Regions from separate parts of the Sanguibacter sp. 25GB23B1 genome, predicted to be linked through region 3. Evidence: riboswitches for the same ligand, from Rfam matches in the RefSeq annotation. Region 3 holds a riboswitch; each other region holds the start of a gene.
What was found. Region 3 has a riboswitch for thiamine pyrophosphate ahead of thiC (phosphomethylpyrimidine synthase ThiC). Riboswitches for the same ligand answer to the same signal wherever they lie in the genome.
Positions count from the first base shown of each region.

Region 1: another riboswitch for thiamine pyrophosphate. It lies ahead of ABKW26_RS15850 (thiamine ABC transporter substrate-binding protein); the one in region 3 lies ahead of thiC (phosphomethylpyrimidine synthase ThiC).
Region 2: another riboswitch for thiamine pyrophosphate. It lies ahead of thiO (glycine oxidase ThiO); the one in region 3 lies ahead of thiC (phosphomethylpyrimidine synthase ThiC).
Region 4: another riboswitch for thiamine pyrophosphate. It lies ahead of thiD (bifunctional hydroxymethylpyrimidine kinase/phosphomethylpyrimidine kinase); the one in region 3 lies ahead of thiC (phosphomethylpyrimidine synthase ThiC).

Region 1 covers NZ_JBDYKL010000032.1:38,349-43,565, forward strand. The annotation lists gene ABKW26_RS15840 (YbaB/EbfC family nucleoid-associated protein) at 1-361, opposite strand, end outside; gene ABKW26_RS15845 (DUF4235 domain-containing protein) at 492-752, opposite strand; TPP riboswitch at 831-935, shown strand; gene ABKW26_RS15850 (thiamine ABC transporter substrate-binding protein) at 992-2,104, shown strand; gene ABKW26_RS15855 (iron ABC transporter permease) at 2,109-3,884, shown strand; gene ABKW26_RS15860 (ABC transporter ATP-binding protein) at 3,884-4,963, shown strand; gene ABKW26_RS15865 (TetR family transcriptional regulator C-terminal domain-containing protein) at 5,047-5,217, shown strand, end outside.
Region 2 covers NZ_JBDYKL010000049.1:2,038-7,254, forward strand. The annotation lists gene guaA (glutamine-hydrolyzing GMP synthase) at 1-357, opposite strand, end outside; gene ABKW26_RS18890 (hypothetical protein) at 400-678, opposite strand; gene ABKW26_RS18895 (hypothetical protein) at 675-1,247, opposite strand; gene thiE (thiamine phosphate synthase) at 1,244-2,008, opposite strand; TPP riboswitch at 2,025-2,130, shown strand; gene thiO (glycine oxidase ThiO) at 2,122-3,330, shown strand; gene thiS (sulfur carrier protein ThiS) at 3,327-3,572, shown strand; gene ABKW26_RS18915 (thiazole synthase) at 3,578-4,411, shown strand; gene moeB (molybdopterin-synthase adenylyltransferase MoeB) at 4,472-5,217, opposite strand, start outside.
Region 3 covers NZ_JBDYKL010000001.1:66,133-71,349, reverse strand. The annotation lists gene clpB (ATP-dependent chaperone ClpB) at 1-1,991, shown strand, start outside; gene ABKW26_RS00345 (hypothetical protein) at 2,041-2,361, opposite strand; TPP riboswitch at 2,513-2,623, shown strand; gene thiC (phosphomethylpyrimidine synthase ThiC) at 2,613-4,334, shown strand; gene ABKW26_RS00335 (helix-turn-helix domain-containing protein) at 4,310-5,062, opposite strand; gene ABKW26_RS00330 (VOC family protein) at 5,069-5,217, opposite strand, start outside.
Region 4 covers NZ_JBDYKL010000017.1:60,726-65,942, forward strand. The annotation lists gene pheT (phenylalanine--tRNA ligase subunit beta) at 1-2,046, shown strand, start outside; TPP riboswitch at 2,055-2,153, shown strand; gene thiD (bifunctional hydroxymethylpyrimidine kinase/phosphomethylpyrimidine kinase) at 2,146-3,039, shown strand; gene ABKW26_RS11135 (hypothetical protein) at 3,027-3,275, opposite strand; gene ABKW26_RS11140 (quinone oxidoreductase) at 3,300-4,304, opposite strand; gene ABKW26_RS11145 (alpha/beta hydrolase) at 4,301-5,122, opposite strand; gene argC (N-acetyl-gamma-glutamyl-phosphate reductase) at 5,173-5,217, shown strand, end outside.

The DNA.
Region 1 (5,217 bases), on a different contig from region 3:
CTCGCATGATGCGCTCGGCGACGTCGAACATCTCGGTCTGCTCGGCGATCGGGCGCGGGTCGGGGTGCAGCGCACCCCGGAGCTCGGCGGCCTGGGCCTGGAGGTCGGCCTGGGCGGCACCGACGGTCTGGAGGATCGCGGTCCGCAGCTGGTCCTTGTCGAGACGCATCGCGGAGTGAGCGAAGGTCACGTCCTGGACGAGCCCTCGGTGGTCGACCTCGGCCTTGACCTCGCCGCGGGAGGAACGGCCCACCCCGCGGAGGTCGGCGAGGTCGGCGGAGACGCGCCGTGCGCGCGCGGCGGCACGGTGCGCGTCGGCGAGCGCGGACTCCATCGTGTCCGCGAGGTCCTGCTCGTTCACCGTGCTCCCTCCGGTCGCCCGACTGCGGTCGTCGGATGGGGCCGACACGTCCAAGCTTCCCTGAGGCTACCGAGTTCTGCGGCGTGCCCCGATGGGGAGAAGTACCCCGGGGAGCATCGGGGACGGCGGCTCAGCGGCGGGCGGCGAGGCGGGCGGCGACCTTCGTCGTGCCGCGGGCAGCAAGAACCCTGGTCAGGGCCGCGGTCGCTCCGGTGACGGCGGCGAAGCCCACCATGCTGACGATCGTCGCGTCGTCGTCGTCGACGAGGCTGCCGGGCTTGCCGGTCGCCTTGAGCCAGATGGTCTTGACGATCTTCTGGGCGAGCAGACCGGCCCCGAACGAGATGGCGAGCGTCGCGAGCTTGACCTGCATGGACTGGTCCTGGGCCACTGTTCCTCCACGTGCGATAGCGATGTGCCCCCACGCTAGCGCCCCACGTCCGGGGCCGCACACCGCGTGTAAACTCGTCCCGAACGACAGGGGAGCGCGAACGAGCGCTGAGAGTGCGGTATACCGCAGACCCTCGAACCTGATCCGGTTAGCACCGGTGTAGGGAGTCGGGAATCTCGCCACGCGCGCGCGTGGAACCCCTCCTCAGGCTTTTCACGGTCCACAGGAGGACGCATCACATGCTGTACACCACCCACCAGCCTGCACGACGCCGGCCCGCACGGACCGGGCTGCTCGTCGCCGGGCTCACCACCAGCATCGCCCTGGTGCTGGCGTCCTGCGCCTCCGAGTCGTCGCAGGACGACGCGACGGGCGAGACGTCGGGAACGTCCGGCACGTCCGGCACGGTCACGGTCGTCGTGCACGACTCGATCATCATCAGCGACGAGAGCAAGGCGGCCTTCGAGGAGGAGAGCGGCCTCACGCTCGAGGTCGTGAGCGCCGGGGACGGCGGGGCGCTCGCCAACCAGCTCGTCCTGACGAAGGACTCGCCGCTCGGCGACGTCGCCTACGGGATCGACAACTCCTTCGCCTCGCGTGCCGTCGAGGAGGGCGTGTTCGCCCCGTACACGTCGCCCGAGCAGGGCGAGCTCTCGGCGCAGCTCGCCGCGGACCCGTCGGGGACGCTCACCGCGGTCGACTACGGCGACGTGTGCATGAATGTCGACACCGCGTGGTTCGACGAGAACGGTGTGCTCGAGCCGGCGACGCTCGACGACCTCACGATGCCCGTGTACGAGGACCTCACGGTGGTGAGCAACCCGGCGACCTCGAGCCCGGGCCTCGCGTTCCTCTTCGCGACGATCGGTGCGTACGGGGACGACTACCTCGAGTACTGGCAGAAGCTCTCGGACAACGGCCTGCTCGTCGTCACCGGGTGGGAAGAGGCGTACCAGACCGAGTTCACGGCGGGCGAGGGCGACGGGGCCCGGCCGATCGTCCTGTCCTACGCCTCGTCCCCGGCGTACACGGTGAGCGAGGACGGCAGCACGACGACCACGACCGCGATGCTCGGCACGTGCTTCCGCCAGGTCGAGTACGCGGGCGTCCTCGAGGGGGCGGAGAACCCGGAGGGTGCGCAGCAGGTCGTCGACTTCCTCCTGGGCGAGCAGTTCCAGTCCACGATCGCGACGAACATGTACGTGTACCCGGTCGACCCCGACGCCGAGATCCCGGTCGAGTGGGTCGACTTCGCGCCGCTGCCGGAGAACCCGATCGTGCTCGACCCCACGGAGATCTCGGAGAACCGTGACCAGTGGATCGAGGACTGGACTGCCACGGTGATCGGCTAGCCCGATGACTGCACCGGTCGTCGAGGAGCGGGCGGGCGCCCGGGACGCGGCCCGCGGGCGCGGCCCGGTCCTGGGGCCCGTGCGCGCTCCTCGTGCGCGCCGTGCCGTCCCCCTCGCGCGGTGGTGCGCGTGGGCGGCGGCCGTCGCGGTGCCCGTGACGTTCCTCGCCGTCTTCTTCGCGTGGCCCGTCGTCGCGCTCGTCGGGCGCGGCTTCGTCACGGACGGGGCGCTCGACCTCTCGGGCTTCGCGGAGGTGTTCGCCGCCTCGCGCACGTGGCGCCTGATCGGGCTGACGCTCGGTCAGGCGGTCGTGGGCACGGTGCTCTCCGTGGGGCTCGGCATCCCGGGCGCGTACGTCCTCTACCGCTGCACGTTCCGGGGGCAGGGGGCCGTGCGTGCGCTCGTCACCGTCCCGTTCGTCCTCCCGACCGTCGTCGTCGGCGTCGCCTTCCGCGCGCTGCTCACGGAATCGGGGCCGCTCGGCTTCCTCGGCCTCGACGGGAGCTTCACGGCGATCGTCGCGGCGCTCGTCTTCTTCAACTACTCCGTCGTGGTCCGCACGGTCGGCGGGCTCTGGGAGCACCTCGACCCGCGCGCCGAGCAGGCGGCGCGCGCTCTCGGCGCGTCGCCCGCCCGGGCCCTGTGGACGGTGACGCTGCCCGCGCTCGCCCCGGCGATCGCGTCGGCCGCGGCGGTCGTGTTCCTCTTCTGCGCGACGGCCTTCGGGGTGGTGCTCGTCCTCGGCGACCAGCGGTACGGGACCATCGAGACCGAGATCTGGATGCAGACCGTCCAGTTCCTCGACCTGCGGACCGCCGCCGTCCTGTCCGTCGTCCAGATCGTCGTCGTGAGCAGCGCGCTGTGGGTCGCGGCGCGCGCCCGGTCGCGCCGCGAGCACGCCCTCAACCTCTCCGCGGCGACGCGCTCGACGCACCCGCTGCGCCTGCGTCCCGTCCGCGGCTCGGACCTCGCCGCGACGGTCGTCACCGCGCTCGTCGTGCTCGTCCTGCTGGCGTGGCCGCTCGTCAACCTCCTCGTGTGGTCCTTCCGGACCGCCGACGGGTGGGGGCTCGGCAACTACGTGGCGCTCGGCACGACCGGGGGCACCAACGCCCTGACCGACACCGTCTGGGTCGCGGCCGGGACGTCGTTGCGGACGGCGGCGACCGCGACCGTCATCGCCCTCGTGGTCGGTGGGCTCGTCGCCCTCGTCGTGTCCCGGCGTCCCCGCGCCACGGTGGCGCGCCGCGCCGTGGGCGTCCTCGACTCCGTCTTCATGCTGCCGCTCGGCGTCTCCGCCGTGACGGTCGGCTTCGGTTTCCTCATCACGCTCGACAAGCCGCTCGGCCTCGACGTCGACCTGCGGACCTCCGGCCTCCTCGTGCCGATCGCGCAGGCGGTCGTCGCGACCCCGCTCGTCGTGCGCACCGTGCTCCCGGTGCTGCGGGCGATCGACCCGCGCCAGCGCGAGGTCGCCGCGACGCTCGGCGCACCCCCGCGGCGCGTCCTCGCCACGGTCGACTGGCCCATCGCCGCGCGCTCGCTGGGGCTCGCGATCGGCTTCGCGTTCGCCGTGTCGCTCGGGGAGTTCGGCGCCACGTCGTTCCTCGCGCGGCCCGACGACGCGACGCTGCCGATCGTCATCTTCCGGCTCATCGGACGACCGGGAGCCGAGAACTACGGCATGGCGCTCGCCGCGTCCGTCGTGCTCGCGGCGATCACCGCGACCGTCATGCTCGGCGCCGAGAGGCTCCGCGGAGAACGAACAGGAGAGTTCTGATGGGTGAGCCGGCAGCGGTGGCACGGGGAGCAGCGGCACGAGGTGTGGCGGGGCTGGGTATCGAGGACGTCGTCGTCGAGTATCCCGGGCTGCGACCCGGGACCCGGACGGTCGCCGTCGCGGGCGTCTCGCTCACGGTCGCGCCGGGCGAGGTGGTCGCGCTGCTCGGTCCGAGCGGCTGCGGCAAGTCCAGCCTGCTGCGCGCGGTCGCCGGGCTCGAGCCCGTCGCGGCGGGCCGCGTGGTGTGGGACGGCACCGACATCGGCACGGTCCCCGTCCACGAGCGCGGCTTCGGCCTCATGTTCCAGGACGGTCAGCTCTTCGCCCACCTCGACGTCGCCCGCAACGTCGAGTACGGCCTGCGCATGCAGCGGGTCCCGCGCGGCGTGCGGCGCGCTCGGGTGGACGAGCTCCTCGAGGTCGTCGGCCTGCCCGGCAGCGGGCAGCGGTCCGTCGCGACGATGTCCGGCGGCGAGCGGCAACGGGTCGCGCTCGCGCGTGCCCTCGCGCCCCAGCCGCAGCTGCTCCTGCTCGACGAGCCGCTCTCCGCCCTCGACCGCGGGCTGCGGGAGCGCCTCGCCGTCGACCTGCGTGCGGCGCTCGTGGCGACCGGCACCACGGCGCTGTTCGTCACGCACGACCACGACGAGGCGTTCACCGTCGCCGACAGGGTGGCCGTCATGGCGCGCGGCTCCCTCCTCCAGGTGGCCCCGCCGCGTGAGCTGTGGTCGGCGCCCGCGAGCCGCGAGGTCGCAGAGTTCCTCGGCTACCAGGCCTTCCTGCCGGACGCCGACGGGCTGCGCGCCGTGGGCCCCCGGGGGCTCGTGCTCACGGGGGTCGAGGGCGCGACGACGACCGGCACGGTCGTCAGCTCGGTCTTCCGTCGGGGCCACGCCGAGGTGACGGTCGAGGCCGACCTCGGCGACGGGCTGCGACGGTATGCGGCTCTCGACGACGAGGCCGGCCCCGGCAGTCACGGACGCCCGGGGACGGGCGACGTCCGACGCGGGCACCAGCCGGGGGACGTCGTGGGCGTGACGATCGACGTCGCGCAGACGGTCGCGGTGCCTCTGCGCTGAACGGGAGCGCGCCCGGAGACCGACGACGAGGCTCGCGCGCCGGAGCACCGGTCTCGCGGCCTGGGGAGTCTACGATCCGGAGTATGACCAGCGACCCGCCCCGCGACGTCGCGTCGACGACGAAGGACCAGCTCCTCGTCGATCTCCTCCGCCTGCGCGACGTCGCGGCCGAGGACGCCGCGGTCGGCGACACGCTGCACGGTCTGGCGTTCCTCGACCACCTCGTCGACGTCGCCGTGCGCAACACCGCCCAG
Region 2 (5,217 bases), on a different contig from region 3:
CCGGGCGACGGTGACGGGCGTCCCGCCGTACTCGGAGAGCCCGGTCTGCTCGACGGTGCCGCCGAGCGCCTTCGCCATCGCCTGGAAGCCGTAGCAGATCCCGAAGACCGGGACACCGGCCTCGAACAGCGCGGGGTCGACGAAGGGCGCGCCCTGGGCGTACACCGACGACGGCCCGCCGGAGAGGATGATCGCCGCCGGGTTCTTGGCGAGCATCTGCTCGACCGTGGACGTGTGCGGGACGATCTCGGAGTAGACCTTGGCCTCGCGGACGCGACGAGCGATGAGCTGCGCGTACTGGGCACCGAAGTCGACCACGAGGACGGGACGCGGCAAGGAGGGAGGGAGTTGTGTCACCTGGACAGGATAGTCGGCCCCTGGCGGGGCGGCGGGACCGGGCTACTGCCCGTCCTCCTCGAGCTGGCCGACCGCGTCGTCCGTGACGACCCACTGCCGCACGGCGTCGGGACCGATCACCCAGGTCCGCACGTCTCCGTCGGCGGGGTCCCACGGGCGGACCGCGTCGTCGAGCTGCTCCGTCGTCGGCGTGCCGAGAGCCTCGGGGCCCGGGGGCGTACCCGCTCCCGTCGCCGCGGAGACGCCGACCGCGCAGAGGGCTGCGGCGCCGAGGAGGGAGGCGAGGAGGAGTGCGGGTGTCCGACCACCACGACGCGTCATCGGGCGATCGGGACGCCGGTGAACTCCGGCCAGGTCGAGGACACCCGGATGTCGACCACGTCGATGTCGTCCTGCGGTGCCGCGTAGACCGCCCAGAAGACGACCGGCGACCCGTTGGTCACCTCCACGTCGGACACCGCGGTCGTCCAGGCGTCGCCGCCGTCCGTGATGACGCTGTACTCCTTGAGGTTCGTCCGGTCGAGCAGCGTCGGGCGCCGGGCGCTGTCCGGGGAGAGGACGTCATAGAGCGAGACGCGCTCGTCGGGCTCCAGCGAGGAGAGGCGCGGCGTGTACACGAGGGTGAGGGTCATGGTCTCCCCCTCGACGACGAGCGACTGGACCCCTATGGTCACCGTGTCCGACTCCACCCCGTCGACGAGGACGGTCTGCTCGACGAACGAGTCCGTCGACACGGTCGCGACCCCCGCACCCGAGGTCGACGCGGGTGTCGTCTCCTCGGCAGGCCCTGGCTCGGAGCCGCCGGTCCCGTCAGGGCTGCACGCTGGGAGCCCGGCGAGGAGGCTCCCGATCGCGAGTGCCACGAGCGCGCGGCGCGCGGTCGTGCTCACGGTCGGCGCCCACGCCCGGTGCCCGTGCCCGCGACCGCAGTCACCGCGTCTGCAGTCACTGCGCGCGCGACGGTGGCTCGCAGGTCTCGCGCCGCCCCCTCCGGGTCGGCCGCCTCCGTCACCGCGCGCACGACGACGACCCGCCGCGCGCCGGCCTCGACGACCTCGCGCACGCTGCCGAGGTCGACCCCGCCGATCGCGAACCACGGCGTCGCGGGCCGCGCGGCCGCCACCCGCCGGACCGCATCGAGTCCGACCGCGGGTCGGCCAGGTTTCGTGGGCGTCGCCCACACTGGCCCGACGCAGAAGTAGTCGACGTCGGGGTCGGCGTCGGCCGCCGACGCCTGCGCGCCGCCACCGGTCGAGCGCCCGAGGACCGCGTTCGGTCCGACGAGGCCTCGAGCAGCCGCGACGGGGAGATCACGCTGCCCGGTGTGCAGGACGTCTGCGCGGGCTGCGAGCGCCACGTCGGCGCGGTCATTCACCGCGAGGAGCGCACCGTGCTCGATCGTCAGCTCGCGCAGTGCCGCGAGGAGATCCAGCTCCTCAGCGACGTCGAGCGACCGGTCGCGCAGCTGGACGACGTCGACGCCGCCGCGCAGGGCTGCACGCACGAGGTCGAGCAGGTCGAGGCCACCTCGTCGGTCACGACGAGCGTCGGTGCACAGATAGAGGCGGGCGTCCTGCAGCCGCTCGCGCACGCCGCCGGTCGGTACCGGCACCGGTGACGCAGAGGCGGGTGGTTCCGAGGTCGGGGCCATGCGCGGAAGTGTAGTGTGAACAACGCACGGGAGCCCCGCACAGGTGGGGCTGAGAGGGCATTCCGCCGACCGTCGAACCTGCTCTGGGTCATGCCAGCGAAGGGAGCAAGCGCATGCGCGCACTCGAAGTCTCGACCCCACCACCAGCCGCCACGGTCTCGGACGTCCTCGTCCTCGGCGGTGGCATCATCGGCGCCGTCGCCACCTGGCGAGCGTCCTGTCTCGGCCTGTCCGTCACGTGCCTCGACCCGTACCCGGGCTCGGGGGCGACGTGGGCGGCGGCCGGCATGCTCGCCCCGGTCACCGAGGCGAGCTTCGGCGAGCCGGAGCTCGCCGCGCTGTGCGTCGACTCGGCGGCGCGCTGGCCGGCGTTCGCGGCCGAGCTCGAGCAGGCCTCGGGGCTCGACGTCGGGCTCGCAGCCTGCGGCACGCTCGCCGTCTCGTACGACCAGGGCGACGCCCAGGAGGCCGACCGGCTGCACGCCCTCCACAGGGGCCTGGGCCTCGCGTCGGAACGCCTCTCGCTCGCCGAGGCACGCGGGCGCGAGCCCTTCCTCGGCAGCCGCCTGTCCGGTGCGTTCTGGGTGAGCGGCGACCACCAGGTCGATCCGCGTGCGACCCACAGGGCGCTCATGGCGGTCGTCGACGGGCGCCCCGGGATGCGGAGCCGGGTGGTGCGCTCCGCCGCGGTCCGGCTCGTGCGCTCGGCCACGGGAGACGTCGTCGGCGCGGTGGACGAGAACGGCGCGACGCACAGCGCCGGGCTCGTCGTCCTCGCTGCCGGTGCCCGCTCGGCGGACCTGCTCGGCGGGGTGCCCGAGGTCGTCGTGCCGACCCGCGCCGTCCGCGGACAGTCGATCCGGCTCGATGCCCGGGGCGTGCCCGGCTTCGGACTGCGGCACGTGGTGCGCGGGACGGTCCAGATGCGACCGGTCTACGTCGTCCCTCGTCCTGGCGGCGAGGTCGTCGTCGGTGCGACGAGCGAGGAGCGCACCGACAGCCTCACCCCGGCGGGGAGCGTCTACGCGCTCCTGCGCGACGCGCGCGCACTGGTCCCCGGTATCGACGAGCTCGACTTCCACGAGGTGACGACCGGGCAGCGTCCGGGCACGCCGGACAACCTGCCGATCATCGGACGGACCGCGGTCCCCGGGCTCGCTGTCGCGACCGGCCACTACCGCAACGGCGTCCTGCTCGCACCGTTGACGGCGGCTGCGCTCGACGGCCTGCTGGCCGGCGAGGAGACCCCCGCACCCGACCTGCCTGCCGCGCTCGCGTCGGTCGACCCGCTGCGCTTCTCCCTCGTGGGGGCCCGGTCATGACCCGCGTCGTGCTCAACGGTGAGGAGCGCCGGCTCACCGGGGCGGACGACCTCGCGTCGGTCGTCGCGTCGGTCGTCGCACCGGTCCTGCCCGCCCCTGGCGACACGGCGTGCGGGTCCGAGGCACCGACCGGGATCGCAGCGGCCGTCAACGACCGGGTCGTCCCTCGGTCCCGGTGGGCGAGCACGCTCCTCCGGGACGACGACCGGATCGAGCTCGTCACCGCGGTGCAGGGCGGATGATCCCGATGGTGGACCGGATGCCGGACGAGGTGGCAGACCACGGAGCACCCGCGCCCGACGCGCTCGTCGTCGCCGGCGTCCCTCTGGGGTCGCGGCTCGTCATGGGCACCGGCGGCGCGCCGAACCTCCTGCACCTCGAGTCGGCGCTCGTCGCGTCGGGCACCGAGCTGACGACCGTCGCGATGCGACGGGTGAGCCGGGACGCCGGACCGCCGGGTGCAGGCACGGTCTGGGACCTGCTCGCCCGCCTCGGGATCCGGCCGCTGCCCAACACTGCGGGCTGCTTCAGCGCGCGGGAGGCGGTGCTCACCGCCGAGCTGGCACGCGAGGCGTGCGGCACCGACTGGATCAAGCTCGAGGTCCTCGCCGACGAGATCACCCTGCTCCCCGACCCGATCGAGCTCGTCGCCGCAGCCGAGCAGCTCGTCCGAGCCGGCTTCGTGGTCCTGCCGTACACGAACGACGACCCGGTCGTCGCACGCCGGCTCGAGGACGTGGGCTGCGCGGCCGTCATGCCGCTCGGGTCGCCCATCGGCTCCGGCCTCGGGATCCTCAACCCCCGCAACATCACCGCGATCGCCGACCGGTCGACCGTCCCCGTCATCCTCGACGCGGGCATCGGCACGGCGTCGGACGCGGCGCTCGCGATGGAGCTCGGGTGCGACGGTGTGCTCCTCGCGTCCGCAGTCACGCGCGCCGCGGATCCCGTCCGGATGGCGCGAGCGATGCGCCTGGCCGTCGAGGCTGGTCGGCTCGCGGCCTCGGCGGGCAGGATCCCGCGCCGGGAGCAGGCCCTCGCATCGTCACCGACGCACGGGCTGCTCGACCTCGCTCTCTGAGGTGCGCGGCTCTCCGGTGCGCGCGCCTCAGTGGTCGACCCTCGGCGCGGTCGTCGATCCTCAGTACACCGGCTGCGAGGGGTCGATCTCCCGGACCCAGGCGAGGACCCCGCCGTGCAGGTTGCCGACGTTCGTCAGCCCGGCGCTGCGGGCGGCGTCGACGACGACCTGGGACCGACCGCCCATCTTGCAGAAGACGACGACCGGCCGGTCCCGCGGCACGTCCTCGAGCGCTCGGCCGGTGAGGAGGGTGTCCATCGGCACGTGCACCGAGCCGGGGATGGAGACGATCTCGCGCTCGTACCCCTCCCGGACGTCGACGACGACGAGGTCTTCCCCGGCGTCGAGCGCTGCCGCGAGCTCCGCGACGGTCAGGTCGCGTCCGGCAGCCGCCGCGAGGCCGGACGTGGCCGCCGGAGCCGCCGTGCCGGCGACCTGCTCGGTCACGCCACCACGGTCCGCCGTGGTGACGGGCACGCCGCAGAGGACGTCGTAGTCGACGAGCTCGGTGACCGGCTCGAGCGCAGGGTCGGGCTCGACGGCGAGCTCGCGCCACGTGAGGTCGAGGGCGTCGTACACCGCCAACCTGCCGAGGAGCGTCCGACCCGATCCCGTGACGAGCTTGACGGCCTCGGTCGCCATGACCGAGCCGATGGTCGCGCAGAGCGCCCCGAGCACCCCGCCCTCAGCACAGCTCGGCACCGTCCCGGGGGGTGGCGGGGACGGGAAGAGGTCACGATAGGTCACGGCGTCGACGCCGGCGGGCGGCGCCGACCAGAAGACGCTCATCTGCCCCTGGAAGCGGA
Region 3 (5,217 bases):
CCGTGGTCGAGGGGCTCGCCCAGCGCATCGTCGACGGCGACGTCCCCGACTCTCTCAAGGGCAAGCGCCTCATCTCCCTCGACCTCGCAGCCATGGTCGCCGGCGCGAAGTACCGCGGCGACTTCGAGGAGCGCCTCAAGGCCGTCCTCGAGGAGATCAAGGGGTCCGACGGCGAGGTCGTCACCTTCATCGACGAGCTGCACACCGTCGTCGGCGCAGGTGGCGGCGGCGACGGCTCGATGGACGCCGGGAACATGCTCAAGCCCATGCTCGCGCGCGGCGAGCTCCGCCTCGTCGGCGCGACGACGCTCGACGAGTACCGAGAGCGGATCGAGAAGGACCCCGCACTCGAGCGCCGGTTCCAGCAGGTCTACGTCGGCGAGCCGTCCGTCGAGGACACCGTCGCCATCCTGCGCGGGCTGAAGTCCCGCTACGAGGCCCACCACCGCGTGACCATCTCCGACGCGGCCCTCGTGGCCGCCGCGACGCTCTCCGACCGGTACATCTCCGGTCGTCAGCTCCCGGACAAGGCCATCGACCTCGTCGACGAGGCCGCGTCGCGCCTGCGCATGGAGATGGACTCCTCGCCGGTCGAGATCGACACGCTCCGGCGCGCGGTCACGCGCCTCGAGATGGAGGAGCTCGCGCTCGACAAGTCGGACGACGAGGCCTCGAAGCAGCGCCTCGTCGAGCTCCGGGCCATCCTCGCCGACCGCCGCGAGGAGCTCGCCGCCCTCAACGCGCGGTGGGAGTCCGAGAAGGGCGGCTTCAACCGCGTCGGTGAGCTGCGCAAGCGCAAGGACGAGCTCCAGTCCCAGCAGGAGCGCGCCGAGCGCGAGGGAGACCTCGAGACCGCGTCGCGCATCCGGTACGGAGAGCTCCCCGCCCTCGAGCGCGAGCTCGCCGACGCCGAGCGCGCAGAGCGCGACGAGGACGCCGAGTCCTCCGCCGAGGGCCGCCCGCCACGCCTCGTCGGGGACAAGGTCGACGCCGACGAGATCGCCGAGGTCGTCTCCGCGTGGACCGGCATCCCCGCCGGCCGACTCCTCCAGGGCGAGAGCCAGAAGCTCCTCTCCATGGAGGACGTCGTCGGTCAGCGGCTCATCGGCCAGAAGACCGCCGTCGCGGCCGTGTCCGACGCCGTCCGTCGCGCCCGCGCCGGGGTGTCCGACCCCAACCGCCCCACCGGATCGTTCCTCTTCCTCGGCCCCACCGGCGTCGGCAAGACCGAGCTCGCGAAGGCGCTCGCGGACTTCCTCTTCGACGACGAGCGGGCCATGGTGCGCATCGACATGTCGGAGTACTCGGAGAAGCACAGCGTCTCGCGCCTCGTCGGAGCCCCTCCGGGCTATGTCGGCTACGAGGAGGGCGGCCAGCTCACGGAGGCGGTCCGTCGGCGTCCGTACTCGGTGCTGCTGCTCGACGAGGTGGAGAAGGCACACCCGGAGGTCTTCGACATCCTCCTCCAGGTGCTCGACGACGGCCGCCTCACCGACGGCCAGGGGCGCACGGTCGACTTCCGCAACGTCATCCTCGTCCTCACGTCGAACCTCGGCTCGCAGTTCCTCGTCGACCCGCTGCTCGACGACGGGGCGAAGCGTGCCGCAGTCATGTCGACCGTCCGCGAAGCGTTCAAGCCCGAGTTCCTCAACAGGCTCGACGAGGTCGTGCTCTTCGACCCCCTGGGCCTCGACGAGCTCGGACGGATCGTCGACATCCAGGTCAAGGAGCTCGCGGCACGGCTCACGGACCGTCGGATCTCCCTCGAGGTGACGCTCCCGGCGCGCGAGTGGCTCGCGATCGAGGGCTTCGACCCCGCCTACGGTGCCCGGCCCCTGCGCCGGCTCGTCCAGCGTGAGATCGGGGACCGCCTCGCGCGGTCCATCCTCTCCGGCGAGGTGGTCGACGGCGCGACCGTGCTCGTGGACCGCCCCGACCTCGGCGCGGAGTCCGAGGACGGGACGGCCCGGCTGACGCTCACCGTGCGCTGAGCCGCGCAGCGCCGACCTGCAGCCTCGGCGGGCGGCCGGGAGGGAGTCGTCAGACCGGCGACCACCCGCTCCAGGTGCCCGCCGAGCTGCGGGTGCGGTAGTACGCCCCGGACCAGATGCCGTAGTTGTCCACGGCGACCGAGAGCGTCGGACCGGCATAGCCGAGCGTGCTGCGGATGCCCGTGCCCTGGACGTACTTGTCGATCCGCGCCTGGACGGCGAGGCAACCGGTGCCGGCCTGGACCTTCGTCCAGGTCGACGACCGGGACGCCGCCACCGTGCAGGCCGCTGCGCTCGCGCTCGACGCCACCACTGTCGAGAACCCCACGAGGACGACCGTGAGTGCTGCGATCAGGCTCCTTCTCTGCATCTCTTCCCCCTGCTCGTCGGACGAGGCACGTCGTCGGGCCTCAGGACGACCGTAGGGTCGCGGACCTGCACCCGATCCGTGGACACGCCGCAGAGTGAGAGCTTTGTCACGATTGGGCAGGTCGTGCGTGTGGGGTAGCCTGGCCCGACAACCACATACCCACGGGAGCTCGCAGCAGCGAGCTGAGAGGGCGGCTCACGCGCCGCCGACCGTTCGAACCTGTCCGGATCATGCCGGCGTAGGGAGAATCGATGAGCATCGTCGACGACGCACGCGCGTCCTCAGCACCCAGCACCACCAGCAGCACGGCCACCACCAGCAGCACCGTCACGTCGGCGAGCACCGTGACGATGGGCCCCATCGCCGGGTCCACGAAGCACTACGCGCCGGTCCCTGACGCACCCGGTCTCGCGTTCCCGGTCCGCCGTGTGAACCTCAGCAACGGCGAGCACCTCGATCTCTACGACACGTCCGGCCCGTACACGGACGACTCGGCCGACGCGGCGCCGATCGACCTCCTCGCGGGCCTGCCGCGAGCACGGGAGACGTGGTCGCGGCCGGAGCCCGTGGAGGGCGCCGGCACCCAGCTGGCCTGGGCGAAGGCCGGGATCGTCACCCACGAGATGCGGTACGTCGCCGCCCGCGAGGGTGTGGACGTCGAGCTCGTCCGCTCGGAGGTGGCGCGCGGTCGCGCCGTCATCCCCGCGAACCGGAACCACCCCGAGGTGGAGCCGATGATCATCGGCAAGGCCTTCGCCGTGAAGATCAACGCGAACATCGGCAACTCCGCGGTGACGTCGAGCATCGAGGAAGAGGTCGAGAAGATGGTGTGGGCCGCGCGCTGGGGCGCCGACACCCTCATGGACCTCTCCACCGGCAAGGACATCCACGAGACGCGCGAGTGGATCCTGCGGAACTCCCCGATCCCGGTGGGCACGGTGCCGATCTACCAGGCGCTCGAGAAGGTCAAGGGCGACCCGGCCGCGCTGACCTGGGAGATCTACCGCGACACGGTGATCGAGCAGTGCGAGCAGGGTGTCGACTACATGACCGTCCACGCCGGCGTCCTGCTGCGCTACATCCCGCTCACGGCACGTCGTGTCACGGGGATCGTCTCGCGCGGCGGGTCGATCATGGCGGCGTGGTGCCTCGCGCACCACCGCGAGTCGTTCCTCTACACGCACTTCCATGAGCTGTGCGAGATCCTGCGCCGCTACGACGTGACGTTCTCCCTCGGCGACGGGCTCCGCCCCGGCTCCATCGCGGACGCGAACGACGCCGCGCAGTTCGCGGAGCTCCGGACGCTCGGAGAGCTGACGAGGATCGCCAAGGCCCACGGCGTCCAGGTGATGATCGAAGGTCCGGGGCACGTGCCCATGCACAAGATCGTCGAGAACGTCCGGCTCGAGGAGGAGCTCTGCGAGGAGGCGCCGTTCTACACGCTCGGCCCGCTCGCCACCGACATCGCTCCCGCCTACGACCACATCACCTCGGCCATCGGGGCGGCGATGATCGCTCAGGCGGGCACCGCGATGCTCTGCTATGTCACGCCCAAGGAGCACCTGGGCCTGCCGAACCGGGACGACGTGAAGACCGGGGTCATCACGTACAAGATCGCCGCGCACGCCGCCGACCTCGCCAAGGAGCACCCCCGCGCGCAGGAGCGTGACGACGCGCTGTCGCGGGCGCGCTTCGAGTTCCGGTGGCACGACCAGTTTGCCTTGTCCCTCGACCCGGACACCGCTCGCGAGTTCCACGACGAGACGCTCCCGGCCGAGCCCGCCAAGACGGCGCACTTCTGCTCGATGTGCGGGCCCAAGTTCTGCTCCATGCGGATCTCGGCAGACGTCCGCGCGTACGCCGAGGCGAACGGCCTGACGTCGGTCGAGGCCATCGAGGCAGGCATGGCGGAGAAGTCCCAGGAGTTCGAGGACAACGGCTCCCGCGTCTACCTGCCCGTCGCGCCGGTCTGAGCGAGCAGCCCCTGGGCCGTGCTCGGCGCGTCCGGGTCGCGGTCGACCGCCGGACCGCGACCCGGCCCGGGGTCGAGGTGGAAGGTCGTGGCGAAGCGCTCCAGCAGAGCGGCGTCGCCGGACACCACCTCGACCGTCCCGTCGCGCAGCGCGGTGCCGGGGCTCGTCTCGCCCGAGATGATGGTGCGGAGGCCCGGCCCTGTCGTCAGGGCCAGGTCGGTGCGGCGGTCGTCGTCCGCGGACGGGCGTCCCTGCGTGACGGTGAGCGCTGCGCCGCTGACGTCCAGGACGAGGTCGATCTCGCCGATCCGCACCGCGTAGCGGGTCGTCGGGTGCTGGGCGGCGACCTCGGGGCGGAAAGCCGTCCGGAAGGCGGTCGTCATCGAGTCAGGCGTCACGACGTCGCCCTCGGCCGGGTCGCCCATCGACTGGAAGCCCCACCTGCCGAGCGCGAGGACCACGTCCTCGAGGCCGCGCCCGAGCGCGGTGAGCTCGTAGACGATCCCGCACCGGGCGAGCGGGACGCGCCGGATGACGCCCGCCTCCTGCAGCTCCTTGAGGCGCGTGCTGAGGATGTTGGACGGCACGCGCGGGAGGCCGGTCTTGAGATCGGTGTACCGCCGGGCGCCGACGAGCAGGTCGCGGACGATGAGCAGCGCCCACCGCTCGCCGACCAGCTCGAGGGCGGTGACCATCCCGCAGTGCTGCCCGTAGTTCCGTGCGGCCATGGGGGCTCAGGCGCTCGCTTCCTGCTGGGCCAAGAACGCCTCGGGGCCGTTCTGCGCGGCGACGGGGTCCATGTAGAGAGCGCTGAAGTGGTTCCCGTCCGGGTCCTCGAAGTCGCGGGCGTACATGAACCCGTAGTCCTGCGCGGGGCGCGGCT
Region 4 (5,217 bases), on a different contig from region 3:
CTCGAGATCAACGTGACGCCGGACCGCGGGTACTGCTTCTCGATGCGCGGTGTCGCGCGCGAGTACGCGCACTCCACGGGTGCAGCCTTCACGGACCGTGGGCTGCCGACGGAACCGACGCCCGCGGCGACGCCCGCGGGATTCCGCGTCGAGGTCTCGGACGGCGGCCCCGTCAACGGCGTGGTGGGGTGCGACCGGTTCGTCACGCGGGTGGTGCGCGGCGTCGCGGCGTCGACCGCGTCGCCGGCGTGGATGCAGCGACGTCTCAGCCAGGCCGGGATGCGACCGATCTCGTTGGCTGTCGACATCACGAACTACGTCATGCTCGATCTCGGTCAGCCGTTGCACGCCTACGACCTCGCGACCCTGGCGGAGCCGGTCGTCGTGCGCCGCGCCCACGACGGCGAGCGTCTGACGACGCTCGACGGGGTCGACCGGGTGCTGAGCCCGGAGGACCTGCTCATCACGGACAGCCCGGCCGGGGATCGCGGTGCTCGGGTGCTCGGTCTCGCGGGAGTCATGGGCGGAGCCGAGACCGAGGTCAGCGGCTCGACGACGGACGTGCTCGTCGAGGCCGCCCACTTCGATCCCATCTCGGTCGCGCGGACGGCGCGCCGGCACAAGCTCCCGAGCGAGGCGGCGAAGCGGTTCGAGCGCGGTGTCGACCCACGACTGCCGGCCGTCGCCGCCCAGCGGGTCGTCGATCTCCTCGTCGAGCTCGGCGGCGGAACGGTCGACGATGCGGTGAGCGATCTCGACGCGGTGCTGCCTCGTCCGTCGATCCGCTTCCCGCTCGACGAGCCCGAGCGTCTCGTGGGCGTCGCCTACACCCCCGAGCAGGTGCGGGGCGTGCTCAGCGAGATCGGGTGCCTCGTCGAGGACGTCCCGGGCGAGCCGAGCCTCGTCGAGGTCACGGCTCCGACCTGGCGGTCGGACCTCACAGGTCCGGCCGACCTCGTCGAGGAGGTCGCGCGCCTCGTCGGCTACGACACGATCCCGTCGATCCTCCCGGCAGCACCGGCCGGTCGGGGTCTCACCCAGAGCCAGCGGGTGCGCCGGAGCGTCGCACGTGCGCTCGCCGAGGACGGGTACGTCGAGACGTTGAGCTACCCCTTCGTCGGGCGGGCACAGCACGACGAGCTGGCCCTCCCTGACGACGACGAGCGGCGGGTCGCGCTCGTCCTGGCCAACCCGCTGTCGGCGGAGAAGAACGAGATGCGCACGAACCTTCTCGTCACGCTCCTCGACACCGCACGCCGCAACGTCGCACGAGGCCAGAGCGATCTCGCGCTCTTCGAGGTCGGTCTCGTGACGCTTCCGCGCGCTGGTGCGCCGGCCGCTCCGCTGTACCCGGGTGCCGCTCGACCGTCCGAGGCGGAGCTCGCGGCGATCGACGCGGCCGTGCCGGACCAGCCGCGGCGGGTCGCCGGGGTGCTGTGCGGGCGCCGCGACCCTGCGGGCTGGTGGGGGCCCGGTCGTGTCGCCGACTGGACGGACGCCGTCGCCGGCGCGCGGCTCGTCGCCGCGCGGGTCGGCGTCGGCCTCGTCGTGACCAGCGACCCGGACCACGCACCGTGGCACCCAGGACGCTGCGCGCGCCTCGCGCTCGCGGACGGGACCGTCGTCGGTCACGCGGGAGAGCTGCACCCGAAGGTGGTCGAGGACCTGGGGCTCCCGCCGCGGTCTGCCGCCTTCGAGGTCGACCTCGACCTCCTCTTCGCGGCGGCTCCCCACGACCCGATCCAGGGGGTGACCGTCTCGACCTTCCCGCTCGCGAAGGAGGACCTCGCGCTGGTCGTCGACGCCGGCGTGCCTGCTCAGCAGGTCTTCGACGCGGTGCGCGAGGGGGCCGGTCCGCTGCTCGAGGAGCTGCGGCTCTTCGACGTGTTCACGGGGGAGCAGGTGGGCGAGGGAAAGAAGTCGCTCGCCTTCTCGCTGCGGCTCCGTGGTGCCGACCGCACCTTGACCGCGCAGGACACCGCGGCCGTCCGCGAGGCAGCGGTCGCCGAGGCACACCGCCGGGTGGGAGCCGTGCTCCGGGGCTGAGTATCGTAGTGAGCGACACGGGGTGCCCGCGCACGGCGCGGGCTGAGAGCACACCCGTCGAACCTGATCTAGCTCGTACTAGCGAAGGGATGTCGCCTCATGACGTCTGCCCCTGCACGTCCTCGTGTCCTGAGCATCGCCGGGACCGACCCCACCGGCGGTGCCGGGATCCAGGCCGACCTCAAGTCGTTCGCCGCGCACGGCGCCTACGGCATGGCGGTCGTCACCGCCCTCGTGGCCCAGAACACCCAGGGTGTCCGGTCCACCCACGTCCCGGGGGCCGGGTTCCTGCGAGCCCAGCTGGACGCCGTGAGCGACGACGTCGTCGTCGACGCGGTGAAGGTCGGGATGGTGGCGACGGCGGCCAACGCCGACGCGATCACCGCGTGGCTCGGTGCCGTGCGGGTTCCAGTCGTGGTCGTCGACCCGGTCATGGTCGCGACGAGCGGGCACTGCCTCCTCGACGACGACGCCCGCGTCGCCCTCGTCCGGCTGCTCGGTCGCGCGCACCTCGTGACACCGAACCTCGCCGAGCTCGCGGTGCTCGTGGACCAGCCGGTAGCGCTCACGTGGGCGGACGCCCTCGCTCAGGGGGTGCGCCTCGAGCGGGAGGTCGGCGCCGCGGTACTCGTCAAGGGCGGTCACCTCGAGGGGCACAGCAGCCCGGACGCTCTCGTGACGGACGTCGGGACGGTCGAGATCGACGGGCCCCGCGTGCACACGCCGAACACCCACGGCACCGGATGCTCCCTGTCGTCGGCCGTCGCTGCGCTCCAGCCGCGTCTCGGCTCCTGGGAACACAGCGTCCGCACGGCGAAGGCCTGGTTGACCGGCGCCCTGCGGGCTGGAGACGGTCTCGCGGTCGGGCGCGGACGGGGACCGGTGGACCACCTGCACCACGTCGGTCGGTTCGAGGAGGTCGATCACGAGGAGCTCGGTCGCCATGAGGTGACGGGCTCCGTCGCGGGTGTCGGCGCTGCTCAGGCCCCGTAGGTGCAGTCGTAGCCCGGGGGGAACCAGCGGAACGTGGTCTCGATCTCGTTCGCGGAGGTTCCGCTCGGTGCCTCGCGGTAGCAGTCGGCACGCGACTGGTCCATGCCCATCTTCAGGTAGGCCACGGCGCTGAGCGCTGTGACGAGGAGGATGAGGACGGTCAGTGCCGTGCGTGCGGCGCGCGATGGCCCCGGGTCTCGGTCTTCGTAGCCGCCGTCGGCCCACGAGCTGTTCATGGCACGAGGGTAGCCCGGTAGCGCTCACGGGATGAGCAGGACCTTCCCCGTGGTCGATCGGGACTCGAGCGCAGCATGAGCCTGGGCGGCGTCCTCGAGCGCGTAGGTGGCGCCGACGCGCACGCTGAGCGTGCCGCCGCGCACCGCGGAGAACAGCTCGTCCGCCCGGGACACGAGCTCGGCGCGGGTGGCGACGTAGCTCGCGAGCGTCGGGCGTGTGAGGTAGACCGATCCGGCGGCGCTGAGGCGTTGGGGGTCGAGCGGAGGGACCTGCCCTGACGAGCCGCCGAAGAGGACGAGCATCCCGCGGGTGCGCAGCGACGCGAGGGACGCGTCGAAGGTGTCCTTGCCGACGGAGTCGTAGACCACGTGGACGCCGCGGCCGCCCGTGAGGTCGCGCACGCGTGCCGGCAGCTCGGACGTGAGGTCGGTGAGGCGGTCGTAGCGGATGACGTGGTGCGCTCCGGCACCGCGGGAGAGGTGCTCCTTCTCCTCCGTCGAGACGGTGGTGATGACCCGTGCCCCTCGCGCGACCGCGAGCTGGGTGAGCAGGAGGCCGACACCGCCGGCGCCGGCGTGCAGGAGGACGTCGTCGCCGGGACCGACCGGGTAGGTCGACGAGGCGAGGTAGTGCGCCGTGAGCCCTTGCAGCGGGAGCGCGGCGGCGACGTTCAGGTCGACGTCTGCCGGGACGGGCAGTGCCCTCGCTGCGGGGACACGCACGAGACCCGCGTACGATCCCGGTGCGTCCGACCAGGCGACCCGGTCGCCGATCGTGAAGCCGGTCGTCTCGGGACCGAGGGCGACGACCGTCCCGGCGCCCTCGGTGCCGAGGATGCTCGGGTACTCCATCGGGTAGACGCCGGACCGTCGATAGGTGTCGATGAAGTTCACGCCGGCGGCGGCCACCGTGACGAGCAGCTCGCCGCTCTTCGGGTCCGTGACGGGGACGGTCTCGACCTCGAGCACCTCCGGGCCTCCTGCACGGGTCGCGACGACGCCCGTGGTCGTCCTCGTCGTCGTGCTCACGACCTCGTCTCCTGGTCGGTGATCGCGGTCGGTACCGGTCCGACGCCCTGCTCGGCGAGCCACCGTAGGCAGGCGTCGGTCCAGCCTCCCGGTGCCCCGGTCGACTCCGCCAGGCCGAGGCCGTGCTCGCCCGTGGGGTAGACGTGCAGCTCGTACGGCACGTGGGACCGGCCCAGCGCTCCGGCGAGCCGCAGGCTGTGCTCGACGTCGACGACCGCGTCGTCGGCCGTGTGCCACAGGAATGTGGGCGGTGTCCGGGCGTCGACCCGTCGCTCGACGCTGAGGGCCTTGGCGAACGCGGTGTCATCAGCGTCGTCGCCGAGCAGGTTGGCGCGCGAGCCGAGGTGGGGGAGGTCCGTCATGGACACGACCGGGTAGCAGAGCACCGCTGCGTCGGGTCGCTCGCCGCGGTCTCCCGAACCGTCCTCCGTCGGCGTGGTCGCGGCGCCCGCGCCGGAGCCGGTCGTGTGTGCCAGCTCGGCGCTGGTGGCGGTGAGCGCCAGCCCGGCCAGGTGGGCACCGGCGCTGAAGCCGAGCACCACGACGGGGCCGTCGACGGGGCCGTGCACGCCTGCGCGCAGCTCGGCGAGCGCCTGGAGCGTCTGGCGGAGGGCGACGGGGTAGGTCGCGGGCGCCACGGCGTAGTCGAGATAGCCGCTGGCGATCCCGTGCGTCGCGAGCCACTGCGTGACGTCGAGGTACTCGTGCTCGGCCCGGACGGCGTAGCCGCCGCCCGCGAGGACCAGGACGAAGCCGCGCGTGGCCCCGTGCACAGCGGGGTCCGGTGGTGGCAGGACGGTGAGGGGGGTGCCGGTCATGGATCGAGACTAGACCGCGTCTGTATCAAATCGCATTCGCATGTATGGTTATGCACATGACCTTCTCAGTGGCGGTAGCAGGTGCGAGCGGATAC